2 regions of the Paenibacillus hamazuiensis genome follow, and region 1 is predicted to be linked to the other one. Evidence: predicted binding sites of a transcription regulator. Region 1 holds the regulator's gene; the other holds the start of a gene.
What was found. Region 1 encodes CtsR, which represses protease genes until heat stress. Its sites were predicted from a motif close to ATGGTCAATAAAGGTCAAACA; they were not measured.
Positions count from the first base shown of each region.

Region 1 (7,331 bases):
TGCTCAAGGTTCGTTTCGCACAGAACATAGAGAAGTGGGGAAACAACGCCGAGCCGGTCCGCCCGAAGCTTCGTTTGCCGTACCGATTCCTCGCCGGATATGTACAGCACCTTAAGACCGGCGGTCGCCAGCGCAAATGACGTTTGCAGCAGCAGCGTCGACTTGCCGATGCCGGGATCTCCCCCGACCAGGATGAGCGAGCCGGGTACGAGCCCTCCTCCGAGGACGCGGTTAAGCTCCTGATGCTGAGTCGTAATCCGCTGTTCTTCGCCACTTTCTATATGTATGAGCGGAACCGCCTTTTCTTTCGTACGCAGCAGGGAAGAATTTAAGCCTTGCGTTTTGACCACCGTCTCGACTTCTTCCACAAAGCTGTTCCACGACTGACACCCCGGGCATTTGCCAAGCCATTTCGGCGATTCGTAACCGCATTCCTGACAATGAAACTTCGTTTTCGCTTTTGCCATACTTTCCCATTTCTCCGTCCATTTAAAGAGTCTTTTCAAAGTTTACCATTTCGTTAATTGAAAGAAAAGCCAAAAAAAAGCACTCTGTGAATAAATACACAGAATGCTTTTTTTAAAAAATATATTTACGCCTGGGCAGCGGCTTCGCTGCGTTTGACGGTAAGCTCGCCGTTTTCCTCGTCGATCGTCAGCTTGTCGCCCTTGGCGATGTTGCCTTTGAGCAGCTCTTCGGACAAACGGTCCTCGATATGCTTCTGGATCGCTCTGCGCAGCGGACGTGCGCCGAACGTCGGATCGTAGCCTTCTTTGGCCAGGAACTCCTTCGCCTTATCGGTCAGCACGAAATCAATCTCATGATCTTTGAGCCGCTTGCGCAATTCGTCCGCTCTCAAAGTGACCATGCGGGAGATATGCTCCTGATCCAGCGAGTGGAACACGATGATCTCGTCGATCCGGTTCAGGAACTCCGGACGGAAGTTTTTCTTCAGCTCGCCCATCACTTTGTCTTTCATGTTGTTGTAATCTTTGCCGGCGTCTTGAGCCGCGGTAAACCCGAGTGTCGAATTTTTCTTGATCATCTCGGCGCCGACGTTCGACGTCATGATGATGAGCGTGTTGCGGAAGTCGACCGTCCGGCCCTTGGAATCGGTCAAGCGGCCGTCCTCAAGCACCTGCAGCAAAATGTTGAATACTTCCGGGTGGGCCTTCTCGATTTCGTCCAGCAGTACGACGGAGTACGGCTTGCGGCGTACTTTCTCGGTCAATTGGCCGCCTTCCTCGTAGCCGACGTATCCCGGAGGCGCTCCGACCAGACGCGAGGTCGAATGTTTCTCCATGTATTCGGACATATCGATGCGGATGACCGCATTTTCGTCGCCGAACAGCGATTCCGCGAGTGCGCGGGCCAGCTCGGTTTTACCTACGCCGGTCGGTCCAAGGAAAATAAACGAACCCATCGGACGTTTCGGATCTTTCAGACCGGCTCTCGCGCGGCGGATCGCGCGGCTGACCGCTTTAACCGCTTCGTCCTGGCCGATGACGCGATCGTGCAGGATCGATTCCATCTTAAGCAGCCGTTCGGTTTCTTCCTCCACCAGCTTGACAACCGGAATGCCGGTCCAGCTTGTCACGACTTGCGCGATATCGTCCGGTGTGACCTCGGAATCGGTGCGACCCTGCTTCTCCTTCCACTCGTTGCGGGTGGAATCCAGCTCCTCACGCAGCTTTTGCTCCGTGTCGCGCAGTGCGGCGGCTTTCTCGAATTCCTGGCTTTGCACAGCGGCATCTTTTTCCTTGCGGATATCTTCAAGTTTGTTCTCGAGTTTTTTCAGATCGGGCGGTACCGTGTACGAGCGAAGTCTCACTTTGGAACTGGCTTCGTCGATCAGGTCGATCGCCTTGTCCGGCAGGAAGCGATCCGTAATATAACGGTCCGACAATCTTACCGCTTGCTCAATGGCTTCGTCGGTAATTTTGACGCGGTGATGCGCTTCGTAACGGTCGCGCAGGCCGTTCAAAATTTGAATCGCCTCTTCCGGAGACGGCTGGTCGACCGTGATCGGTTGGAAACGGCGCTCCAGCGCGGCATCCTTCTCGATATATTTGCGGTATTCGTCGAGCGTCGTAGCGCCGATGCACTGCAGCTCGCCGCGGGCGAGCGCCGGCTTCAAAATGTTCGAAGCGTCGATCGCACCTTCTGCGCCGCCTGCACCGATCAGCGTATGCAGCTCGTCGATGAACAGGATAATGTTGCCCGCCTGACGGATCTCATCCATAATTTTTTTCAAGCGGTCCTCGAATTCGCCGCGGTATTTCGTACCCGCCACGACGGAGCCCATGTCCAGCGTCATGACGCGTTTATCACGAAGCGTTTCCGGGATCTCGTTGTTAACGATTTTTTGCGCGAGCCCTTCGGCGATCGCCGTTTTACCGACACCAGGCTCCCCGATGAGAACCGGATTGTTTTTCGTGCGGCGGCTCAACACCTGAATGACACGTTCGATCTCTTTGCTGCGGCCGATGACCGGGTCGAGATTGCCTTCCTTCGCAAATGCGGTCAGGTCGCGGGCCAAGCCGTCCAGCGTCGGCGTGCTTACGTTCGGATTCGCACCGTGATTGGTCGAAACGACCTCGCTGCTTCCAAGCAGCTGCAGCACTTGCTGACGGGCTTTGTTCAGGCTGATGCCCAGATTGTTCAGCACCCGTGCTGCTACGCCTTCACCTTCCCGAATCAATCCCAAAAGAATATGCTCAGTGCCAACGTACGTATGGCCCAGCTTGCGGGCTTCGTCCATCGACAGCTCGATGACCTTTTTCGCTCTCGGGGTGTAGGCAATATTGGTCGGCTGCTCTTGGCCGCGGCCGATCAGGGATTCGACTTCGTCCTGGATTTTCTCAAGGCCCAATCCGAGGGCGACGAGCGCCTTGGCGGCAATGCCTTCCCCTTCGCGAATAAGGCCGAGTAAAATGTGTTCTGTCCCGATATTGTTATGACCCAGACGTACGGCTTCTTCCTGAGCCAAAGACAGCACCTTTTGCGCGCGTTCCGTAAATCTTCCAAACATCATATCCTGCACCTCCAAAATATAGTATGTCACAGCCGTGTTTCATTGTATCGTGTGTTAAAGCTAATCATGCAACGCCGCCTGCCGATACTTTTCGAAACTTTTCGCGTATCAGTTCGGCTCTCCTTACATCTCTTTCTTCAGGCGACAGCTTTTCTCCTGCATATTGCTGTAAAAAACCGGGCTGAGTCATCACGAGCAGCTCGTTCAGCACCGTGGGAGACACGTTTTGTATGATTCCCAGATCGATGCCCAGCCGTACGTCGGAAAGACGTTGGGAAGCTTCCTTGGAATCGATAATCGCGGCATAGGATAAAATTCCGTACGACCGGCTGACGCGGTCGACGATTTTCGCCTTTGTCTCATACATCAGCTTCTGCCGCGCGGCGCGTTCATGTTCAATAATTTGGCGAACTACGCCATAGAGGTTGTTGATGATCTCCTCTTCCGACTGCCCCAACGTGATTTGATTCGATATTTGAAACAAATTGCCGATCGCCTCGCTGCCTTCCCCATAAAGCCCTCTCACCGCCAGCCCCACCTGGGTGATTGCCGAAAGAATGCGGTTGATTTGCTGAGTCAGCACCAGAGCCGGCAAATGGATCATCACCGATGCGCGAATACCCGTTCCTACATTGGTTGGACAGCTGGTCAGGTACCCGCGGCTTTCGTCAAATGCGTAATCGAGCTTCGTTTCAAAGTGGTCGTCAATCTGGTTGGCCAGATCCCACGCCTCTTTGATTTGGAACCCTTGCAGCAAACACTGTATGCGTAGATGGTCTTCTTCATTGACCATGATGCTGATCGATTCGTTATCGCTTAAAATAACCGCCCCGTTTCGCGATTCGTTCGCCAGAGCGGGACTGATCAGATGTTTTTCAACGAGCACCTGCTTCTGAAGTTCGTTTAAACCGGAAAGCGGAAGCATCGTAAAACGGCTGATCGTCTTTAAATCCTCATCTTCCAAAACCTCGGAAATCTTATCGAGCACTTCCTTGGACTGCTGGTTCGTTGCCAGCATCGGAAACGGGTAAGGATTAATATTGCGGGCAATCCGAATCCGGCTGCTGATCACGATGTCGGAATCGGGGCCCTTGCCTTTCATCCAATCGCTTAACGCATTTTCAAAAAAACGTGCTTGTGTCATTTGGGACACCCTCCTCCTACGCTTCGGCTACTTTTTTCTCCAGCTCTCGGATTTGGTCGCGCAGACTGGCCGCTTGTTCAAACTCCTCCCGTTCTATCCGAAGAAGAAGTTCTTTTTTCAAGCTTTCCAGTTCCCTTTTATATTTAATCATTCCGCCGGAACGTTTCGGCACCTTCCCCGTATGTGTGGTGCTTCCATGTACTCTTTTGAATAACGGGTCGAGCCGATCGGCAAAATGTTTGTAGCATGAACTGCACCCGAACCTTCCCAGCTTGCTAAATTGGGCGTAAGTCAACCCGCAGTGCTCGCATCTGGCCATTTGCGGTTTCTGCGCGAGCGTTGCCGAAGATGAGGGTTCAAAATCAAGCAAACCCGACAGTAAATTGTGAATGGAGAAACTGTTCGGCGTGCCCGGAATCATTTCGCCTTTTTCCCTGGCACATGTTTCGCAAATATGGAACTCCGTTTTCTCGCCATTCACGATTTTTGTAAAATGCAGCGTCGCAGGTTTCTTGCCGCATTCTTGACAGATCATCTTCTGTCCCTCCTTATAGCTTATTTGCTAAGCAAGGAAATGAGCATCGCTTTTAAAATGTTGGCGCGAATTTCGTCGCGCAGCGGCAGCTTGAACGCCAGTACCTCCCGCGAAATCGCCGCCCGCATGAGTCCGGCTTCCCGTTCGGTGATATATCCGCTGTCGTGGAGCTGGTATAACAGCCCTTCGGATGCGGCCTGATCGATTCGGGAGCTGATGGTGCGGAATATATGATCCAGCACCTCGCCGTGCGACTGCAAAACCACCTTCTGTATGCGAATATAACCTCCGCCCCCGCGTTTGCTTTCCACAATGTAACCTTTCTCCAACGTAAACCGTGTGCTGATTACATAATTAATCTGCGAGGGTACGCAGTCAAATCGGTCCGCAAGCTCGTTTCGTTGAATTTCAATGACCCCTTCCGGGCTTTGCTGCAGAACTTGCTTCAAGTATTGTTCAATGATTTCGGAAACGTTGCGCATCAATTTCAACCTCCATGTCGGCACTGCGTTTCGTACCGGCAGTGTAAATTGACTTTGACTTTCTTTGACCTTAATTTCATTATACTGATTTGGCTCAAATTTGCAACACCTTTGCCGATGCAGCTTTTCCGCTTTGTTTCCTAAGCCTAGTTTAGGCATGGGTCCGGGTTTTCATTCTGTGCGATCGCCACCCTCAAAATCGCGTATTTACCCGACGGGAACCGACAACAAACCGAACTGACCGGGCAACTGTTCACAAACATAGAGGAACTCACATTCGCTATTCTCGGAAAAATAAGCACATCTGAAAAATAGAGGAACTGAGGTGCGTTAAATATACGGAAAATCACTTGAGGGCTGGTAAAATGGGGAAACAACGCATCTGAGTTCCTTTATTCTTGGCGAGTCAATCGAAATGGCCATTATAGCGCACTATAGTTCCTTTATGGCCCGGGGACAGACGCACGAGCTGTTTGGGACTTAACCTGACAACATTGCGTTCAGGCGCCCTGGACCCGCCTGCAATGCGGGAATGCTCGCTTCTAGTTCGTGTTTGTCAGACATGGATTTTTACCTTCGGGTAAAAATCTTATGCCCGGACACGCTTTACTTTGGGAACGATGATACGTGGAGTGATTGCGGCCCGCATTTGTCCGCCACGATCGGCTAACGCCGAATTGTGCCGAACAAGCTTCATACTGGTGCTTTAGCTTATTTTCCTTAAAGACATAGCAAAAGACCCTCTCCAAAATTCGGAAAGAGTCTTTGCTTTTTCACTGTCACTCGGCCTTTGCTTGGCGACGTCCTACTCTCCCAAGACCCTGCGGTCTAAGTACCATCGGCGCTGGAGGGCTTAACGGTCGTGTTCGGGATGGGTACGCGTGGTTCCCCTCCGCCATCGTCACCAAACATGAGTTTTGTCTTAAAACAAAACTCGCTTCGGAAGCATGTTGCTCCCTGAAAACTAGATGCGAATCACTTCAAGTGTTTGCGTTAGAATTATCCTTTATTGGGCCCCGAGAAAGTAATCGGAATCGGCTTCGTCAGCGTCTTCTTCACTTTCTTGGGTAATATGGTTAAGCCCTCGACCGATTAGTATTCGTCAGCTCCACACGTTGCCGCGCTTCCACCCCGAACCTATCTACCTCGTCGTCTACAAGGGGTCTTACATACTGGGAAATCTCATCTTGAGGGGGGCTTCACGCTTAGATGCTTTCAGCGCTTATCCCTTCCGTACTTGGCTATCCAGCCGTGCCTCTGGCGAGACAACTGGTACACCAGCGGTACGTCCATCCCGGTCCTCTCGTACTAAGGACAGCTCCTCTCAAATTTCCTACGCCCGCGACAGATAGGGACCGAACTGTCTCACGACGTTCTGAACCCAGCTCGCGTACCGCTTTAATGGGCGAACAGCCCAACCCTTGGGACCTACTTCAGCCCCAGGATGCGATGAGCCGACATCGAGGTGCCAAACCTCCCCGTCGATGTGGACTCTTGGGGGAGATAAGCCTGTTATCCCCAGGGTAGCTTTTATCCGTTGAGCGATGGCCCTTCCATTCGGTACCACCGGATCACTAAGCCCGACTTTCGTCCCTGCTCGACCTGTTTGTCTCGCAGTCAAGCTCCCTTCTGCCTTTGCACTCTTCGAATGATTTCCAACCATTCTGAGGGAACCTTGGGGCGCCTCCGTTACTCTTTAGGAGGCGACCGCCCCAGTCAAACTGCCCACCTGACACTGTCCCCATACCCGATCAGGGTACCAGGTTAGAACTCCGATACGATCAGGGTGGTATCCCAACGTCGCCTCCACACAAGCTGGCGCTCATGCTTCAAAGGCTCCCACCTATCCTGTACAGATCGTACCAAAGTCCAATATCAAGCTGCAGTAAAGCTCCATGGGGTCTTTCCGTCTTGTCGCGGGTAACCTGCATCTTCACAGGTATTAAAATTTCACCGGATCTCTCGTCGAGACAGCGCCCAAGTCGTTACGCCATTCGTGCGGGTCAGAATTTACCTGACAAGGAATTTCGCTACCTTAGGACCGTTATAGTTACGGCCGCCGTTTACTGGGGCTTCGGTTCACAGCTTCGGTTTGCACCTTACCGCTCCCCTTAACCTTCCAGCACCGGGCAGGCG
Region 1 is NZ_JALRMO010000001.1:6,515,127-6,522,457, forward strand. It holds gene radA (DNA repair protein RadA) at 1-467, opposite strand, end outside; gene clpC (ATP-dependent protease ATP-binding subunit ClpC) at 593-3,034, opposite strand; gene MYS68_RS28540 (protein-arginine kinase McsB) at 3,099-4,178, opposite strand; gene MYS68_RS28545 (protein-arginine kinase activator protein McsA) at 4,195-4,713, opposite strand; gene MYS68_RS28550 (CtsR family transcriptional regulator) at 4,734-5,195, opposite strand; rRNA gene rrf (5S ribosomal RNA) at 5,988-6,104, opposite strand; rRNA gene MYS68_RS28560 (23S ribosomal RNA) at 6,268-7,331, opposite strand, start outside.

Region 2 (7,331 bases), 600 kb from region 1:
GAACTTCAGCACGCAGGCGATTGCTTCGCCTTTGCTGCGCCCTCCGGCAATGCCGATAACGAGGTCCATTTCGACAATATCTTCAATTCGCAGGCCTACGGTGGGCATCTTATGAATAATGCGTCCTTGCCGGTCAAAATAATACCCGAACGCTTCACCCAGCGCGCCCTCCTGCTGCAAGCTCGCTTTGGTGGAGGAGTCGACATTCCGCCGCCTTGCCATCACCATAGCTTCCCCGATCCCGTGAACGACGATACGGGCTTTGCGGGTAAATTCAAGAATTTCCTGGATGTTGCGGTCCTGAATCAGCGATTGGTATGCCTCTTCGCCCAGATGGTCGGGAACGTGCAGCAGCCGGTACTGGCCCCCTGTCTTCTTGGCCATCGTGGAGGCGATCGTGTTCGCCTGCAGCTCCACACTTTCGCCGAGTCCGCCCCGTGCAGGCACGAACCAGCAGCCCTTCATCGACGTGGACGATGCCATATGTTCGGCAACCTGGGCAAGTGTCGAACCGCCGGTTACGGCGACGATCTCGTCCTTGGTGACGTATTTGCGCAAAATCGACGCGCCTACGCGGCCAAGCTCCTTCTTCGTGTGCATGGACAAATCCGAATCCCCAGGCACGACGACGACCTGCTTCAGCCCGAACAAGTCGCGGATGCGCTCCTCAAGTTCGCTGAGGCCGAACAAATCCTTCACGAGCGGTTCGATCTTCTCCAGCAGCTGCCGACCGGATTCGCTGATGCGCATGCCCGACGTTTCGATTTCAATCAGGCCGTGATCCTTCAAAAAATCGACCTCGCTGCGCAACACGCGCTCGGTAATGTCCAAAGCGCCAGCCAGCGTCCGCCTGCCGATCAAACCGGATATCATGATGTGATGCAAAATGGTGTGCCGCTTCTTCATCACTTCGGTCAAATCGGGCACAAGCTGCTTTTGAATATCGAGGATTTCTCTCATGACACACTCCGCAGGAATAAATCGGGCGAAATCGATTGGGACTCATTTCGTCCCGGTACATCATTTTCAGTCCCACTTAGGGTAAAAAATAAGCGCTAGTTAACTTAGCATTTTTATTATAGCGACTCTTTGAATAAAATGTCAACAAAAGTTCAATTTTTCACAATATTCGGGCGCCCTCATAAAGGATGAAAGTTCCTTTCGTCGGGTGCTTGCATTTTCGAACGGATTATCCTATAATTACTTTTGCTGTCACTCAAAAAATATGCGCCCGTGGTCCAATGGATATGACGTAGGCCTCCGGAGCCTGAGATTAAGGTTCGATTCCTTACGGGCGCGCCACTTATTTAACAACGAATCAGCTTCTGCTGATTTTTTTAATAAATTGACTTTGACCTTTCTTGACCTTTCTATCAAATTTGGTTATGATAGGTTTATTCCGATAGACAAATCAAAGGAGGACGCCGCTATGAATTTCGTTCCTATGGTAGTTGAACAGGATGGAAGAGGAGAACGCGCTTACGATATTTACTCCCGCCTGCTGAAGGACCGCATCATTTTCCTGGGCAGCCCGGTTAACGATGTTGTCGCCAATAGCATTATTGCGCAAATGCTGTTCCTCGCGGCGCAAGACCCGGAGAAAGACATTCATCTGTACATCAACAGCCCGGGCGGTTCGATTACGGCCGGCATGGCGATTTACGATACGATGCAATTTATCAAGCCGGACGTGTCCACGATCTGCGTCGGCATGGCCGCTTCGATGGGCGCTTTCCTGCTGAATGCAGGCGCCAAGGGCAAGCGTTTCGCGCTGCCGAACAGCGAAGTGATGATTCACCAGCCGCTCGGCGGAGCCGAAGGTCAAGCGAGCGACATCGAGATCCGTGCGAAGCGCATTCTGAAAATGCGCGACAATTTGAATCGCATTTTGGCGGAGCGTACCGGTCAACCGATCGAGCGCATCGAGAAGGATACCGACCGCGACAACTTCATGTCCGCAGAAGAAGCGATGGCATACGGCTTGATCGATAAGGTTATCGAAAAAGTTTAAGTTCTGTGCGGTAAAAAAAGCCCGGGTGAACCATTAACGAAATGGGTTCACCCGGGCTTTTTGCGCTGGCGCATCGCAGAGCGGCTTGCCTCTACCGGCTGCCCTGCCGCTGCGCTCTGCTTATTTGCTCGTCTCGGCCTCTCCCGTGCCCGCCAAGGCAGGCGCCGGCGCGTCCGGCAGCTTTGCCAGCCGCTTCATCAGCTTCTCGACGTCGATGCCGCTGACGCTTTTCAGCATTTCCGGGGCGGTCGCCATCAGCGACGTCACGTAATTGCTGACGCGCGCCGCCCCTTCGCCGTGACCGGTATCGACGACGGTCAGCTTGTCGATCGATTTGATCGGCTCCGCGACGCGTCCGGCCAGCTCAGGCAGCATCTTCACGATGATGTCGAGCACCGCCGCCTCGCCGAACTTCTCGAATGCCTCGGCGAGCTTCTGCTTCGCCTCCGCTTCGGCCAAACCTCGCAGCCGGATGACCTCGGCTTCCGCGGTCCCTTTGGCTCGCTCGGCCTCGGCGATCGCGAGCCCCTCGAGCCGCTTCTGCTCGGCGTTCGCTTTCGCCTCCGCCTCGATGCGGTATTGGTGCGCATCCGCTTCGCGCAGCCGTCTCATCTTCTCCGCCTCAGCCGCTTGCTCGACCGCATAGCGGTCCGCGTCGGCCTTCTTTTTCACCTCGGCATCGTATTGCTTCTCGCGGCGCAAAATTTCCTTCGCCTCGAGATCGATTTCGCGCTCTTTGCGCACGAGTTCCACCTTCATCTGCTCTTCGACGACGCTTTGCTTCGAACGCGCTTCCTGAATGTGGTACGCCTGGTCTGCTTCGGCTTTCGCCATATCCTGATCTTTCTTGAAGGAGGCGATCTTCAGCTCCTTCTCCTTCGTCGCCTCGGCGATGTTCGTATCGCGCAGCAGCTCGGCCTTCTGGCCTTCCTCCTCGGCCCGCGCCTTCTGGATCCGCGCGTCCCGCACCGCCTCGGCCTGCGCGATTTCCGCATCGCGCTTGACCGCGGCGATTCGCGGCTTGCCGAGCGAATCGAGGTAGCCGTTTTTGTCGCGCAAATCCTTGATGGTGAACGAGACGATCTGCAGCCCCATTTTTTTCAAATCCTTGGCGGCTACGCCCTGCACCTCTTGCGCGAACTTGTCGCGGTTGCGGTACACTTCCTCCACGGTCATCGTGCCGAGTATCGCGCGCAGATGCCCCTCGAGCACCTCCTGCGCTTCGCCCTTCAGCGCCTCGGTAGGCTTGCCCATGAACTGCTCGGCCGCCGTAGCGACGTCTTCGACGGAGCCGCCGATTTTGATGATCGCCACGCCGTCGGCCATGACGGGAACGCCTTGCTCGGTGTACACCTCGGGCGTCGACACGTCGAGTTTATGCGAAAGCAGCGACAAAAATTGCGATTGCTGAAATATCGGAATAATGAAAGCGCCGCCGCCGCGGACGATTTTGATTTTGCGGCCCGACTCGTCGGTGAGCACATTTTTCGAGCCCAGGAAAGAACCCGTGACAATCATCGCTTCGTCGGGGCTTACGGTTTTATACCTGGCCCAAAACGCGAGTCCCAGTACAATGATCACTCCGACGACAAGGCTTGGCACTACCAAAAAATCCGGCATCGATCCATCTCCTTTAAGGTTCTTTTATATCCAAACGGGAAACATACAGCGTATGGTCCTTCACCTCGACGGTGACGACCTTGGCCCCCGCTTCGATCTCCACCCCGTCAAAGCTGGCGGCGATCTGGTTGCTTAAGCCTCCGCCCACTCTGACCACAACTTCTCCGTAGCCATGTGCCGGAATCGGCACCGTCACCTCGGCGATGCCTCCGACCAGCTCCTTCATGGAAAACCCGATCGAATTTTCCGAGTTCTCCATCGGCCTCACATACAGCATGTAGGTTAGAGCCGACACAACAACGGCACACAATATCGAGATCACGAGCACCGCGCCGGTGTGAAGCCCCGTGTATTTCTCGAGCAAAATCCCCGCGCCCCCGAATACGGCCACCGCCCCGAACAGCACCATCGGCTGCAGCTTCTGCAGATGCTCCCCGGATAAGAAATCCAGAGCGCCTCCCAGCAGGTTGCTGAGTATGTCGCCGAATATGACCGTCACCACAGCGATGAGCACGCCAACCATCAGACAGCCCCAATACAGATCGAGCATCGTGATCCCCCGCTTTCTCATTATTGTATACGGCATTTTTCTGGTAAAAGTTGCACATCGCTCCAAAAAAAGAACAAGCCGGCATTCGGCGAAACGCCGATACCAGCTTGTTTTTGCGATTATACTTATAATCCCATCCGGGTCAAAGCGCCTTCAAACGACACATCCACCCGGTTATCCCCGGTCAAATACCGCCAAAACTTGGCGATGTTCACCTGGTTGACGCGTCCTTCGTCTCCGCACCACGTGTGGTGGCCCGCTTTGCGGATATAGTCGGCAACTTCCGGACTGTCGTAGCCTTCCGTGTTGAACAGAGCGCGCTGCTCCTGTCCCGGTCTCATCCGCAGCTTGAACACGTACCGCGTCGTATCGGTAAAGTTCGGCTGCGCGCAGTGCCAAATCGCATGGTGCAAAAAAGCGATCGTGCCCGCCTTGGAAACGAGACGGCGCTGCCCGACGATGTTTTTGTAACGGCCGATGCTGCCGTTGCTGACTTTGCGCAGATGCGAGCCGGGCAGCACGAGCGTCGGTCCCATTTCGTCGGGCGCATCGTGCGAGAAGTAAAACGCCTGGATGTCGTAGCCGAACGGCCGTGTGTCGATGATCGAGTCGGCATGGTACACCTGTCCCTTGTGATGCTGCGCTTTGACGACATGCAGGAACGAATGATCGTATACCGGATTGGTGCCTACGAAGCTTTGCATAGCCCCTTTTACCTGCGGCAGGTTGAAAATGTCCCGGATGACCTCGGATTCGTTCCAATACCGGCCGCCGTGACCGGCATATTCGCGCATTTCCTTGGCGGCCCGCTCATTGTACTCCTCGGGAACCACTTCGCTCAGCACTAAATATCCGTTAACCGCAAAATCGGCCATCTGCTTTGCCGTAAGCAGATGCTGTTTTTCCACCGAACCGCCGCTCATCGAATCTCCACCTTTCTTTCGAGCACATATTCGTAAGGCAGATGCCCTTGTTCGAACTCATGACCGCTTATGAATATCGGCATCGTCGGCAATTGAATGACGTTCCACCCGTCTCTCATCGCATCAAGCACCGATTCGTACGGAGGCTCGTTCGAATCCCCCGTCTGCATTTGCAGTTCATCCTTGGATTTGCTTCCGTCGTACAGTGCCCATGCCACCGTTTTCGACTCGAGATCCGGCAAAGCCAAATGCAGGATCATAATTTGCTGGCGCGTTACGCTCATCCGCATTTCATCCTCTCTTAGATCTTCAACTGGCCGGCCGGCCGTTTAAGATCATTTTACGCAGCGGACGAGCCGTTATGGATGCCAAATGATAACCAAAGTTTGCACAAAAGTAAGGTGCTTACCGCTAACCCGCTTTTGTCTGCGCGGACATTCGCTTTCCGATTTGGCTTGAGGGCCACCAATTCGCATAACCCAGAAGCGTCATGACGGACGGAAGAATCAATATACGTACGATGACGGCGTCAAGCAGGACAGCAATCGCAAGACCGAAGCCCATTTCTTTCAGCTCCAAATACGGTACAAACATAAAGCTTAAAAATACCGATATCATTAAAACCGCCGCGCTGGTGACAACCGTGGCCGAGCCGGTAATGCCGCGAAACACGGCCTCCCGAGTAGTCAAGCCGCTGAGAGCCTCCTCCCTGATTCGGCTGACGACGAATACTTGATAGTCCATCGAAAGTCCAAACAAAATAACGAATAAAATGAGCGGAATTCTTGAACTGACGAACCCCCCGCCGGATAAGCCAAGCGACTCCAGCCAGTTGTATTGGAAAACGATGACCAGCGCTCCCAGTGTGGAAGCGGCGGAAAGCACATTAAGCGTAATCCCGATGAACCCGATAACTACGGAACGGAACGCAAAAAGCATGACGATAAAGCTCAGCAACAGCACAAAGCCGGCGACTAACGGAAGATTTCGAATCAGATGATCGACGGTGTCCGCAGATCTAGCCGTCTCGCCGGATACGGCATACTCAGCTCCGGGTATTTGACCAATCGCTTTCGGCACAAGCTCGTTACGAAGCTTCTCCAACGATGCGGTTGCTTCCTTGGAGCTGGCATTGTATGGAATGGGCAGTTCCAACAAACTCACTCCGCCCCCTTCCGATGTTCTGATCTTGAGATGGCCGCTTTCGGCGAACAGAGGATCGTACCGAACCTGCTCAGCCAAGCCGTTTAATGCGGCAACGACCTTGTCGGAATAAGCCGGATTGCTTTGCACAGCGACCCAATGGGAGACTCCTTCCGCCGGAAAGGTCCTCGTCAGTTTATCGTACGTCGCCATGGCCGGTATCGACCGTGGGAACGTTTCTTTCCCTTCCACCTTGAGCTCAATATTGAATGCCGGCAGCGAAAGGATAACCATCGCGGATGTTGCTGCCAGGAAGGTAAGCAGCGGACGGCGCATTACAGGCTTCAAGACTATAGGCAGCAGCGGAACCGATGCCGACGACCGGGTTTTCCCCCGGAACTTGATACCGCTGCGACCAGCCACCCTTCGGCCAAGTTTCACCAGAAGTGCGGGGAGAACCGTAAGTGAACTGATCATCGCAACCATCACAACCAGGATGGAACCGGTCGCAATCGAGGAGAAAATAACATCGTCCGCAACATACAAACCTACCAAAGATACGAGCACCGCGAAACCGGAAACCAGAATCGCTTTGCCCGAGGTCGCCGCAGCGATCTCTACCGCAGCAGCGTGACTGATTCGGCCGCCTGCGCGCTCATGCTCTTCACGCACCCTTTTGACAAAAAATAACGAATAATCCACCCCTACGGCCAAACCTATCATCAGTACCATGTTGGTGACGGCGCCCCCGGCATCCGGAAATACATAAGAAGCCGCTCCATACAGCCCCATCGATGCGACAATTGAAGTGAGAGCCAGTACTAACGGCACTCCTGCCACAAGGAGCGAACCGAATACAACGAACAAAATGATTAGCGTTATTGGCAACGTAATCATTTCCGCGCGCTTAAGGCCTCCACCCAGTGCCTTTTCGTTTCCCTGCGATATGGATCCATCGCCGGTTTGGTCGATGTACAGATCAGGGTAAGCTGCCTGAACTGCTTCGGTTTGATCCTGCAGCGCATGGACGTGATCCTTGGCCCTGTACTCCTTTTTCAACGTGACAGCCACCATAATCGCATTC
Region 2 is NZ_JALRMO010000001.1:7,119,716-7,127,046, reverse strand. It holds gene MYS68_RS31275 (sugar-binding transcriptional regulator) at 1-960, opposite strand, end outside; tRNA gene MYS68_RS31270 (tRNA-Arg) at 1,228-1,302, shown strand; gene clpP (ATP-dependent Clp endopeptidase proteolytic subunit ClpP) at 1,403-2,011, shown strand; gene MYS68_RS31260 (flotillin family protein) at 2,132-3,631, opposite strand; gene MYS68_RS31255 (NfeD family membrane protein) at 3,645-4,181, opposite strand; gene MYS68_RS31250 (phytanoyl-CoA dioxygenase family protein) at 4,307-5,104, opposite strand; gene MYS68_RS31245 (hypothetical protein) at 5,101-5,388, opposite strand; gene MYS68_RS31240 (MMPL family transporter) at 5,516-7,331, opposite strand, start outside.
Region 2: a site for CtsR is predicted at 1,349-1,369, ahead of clpP (ATP-dependent Clp endopeptidase proteolytic subunit ClpP). Genes of this name have one in related genera too.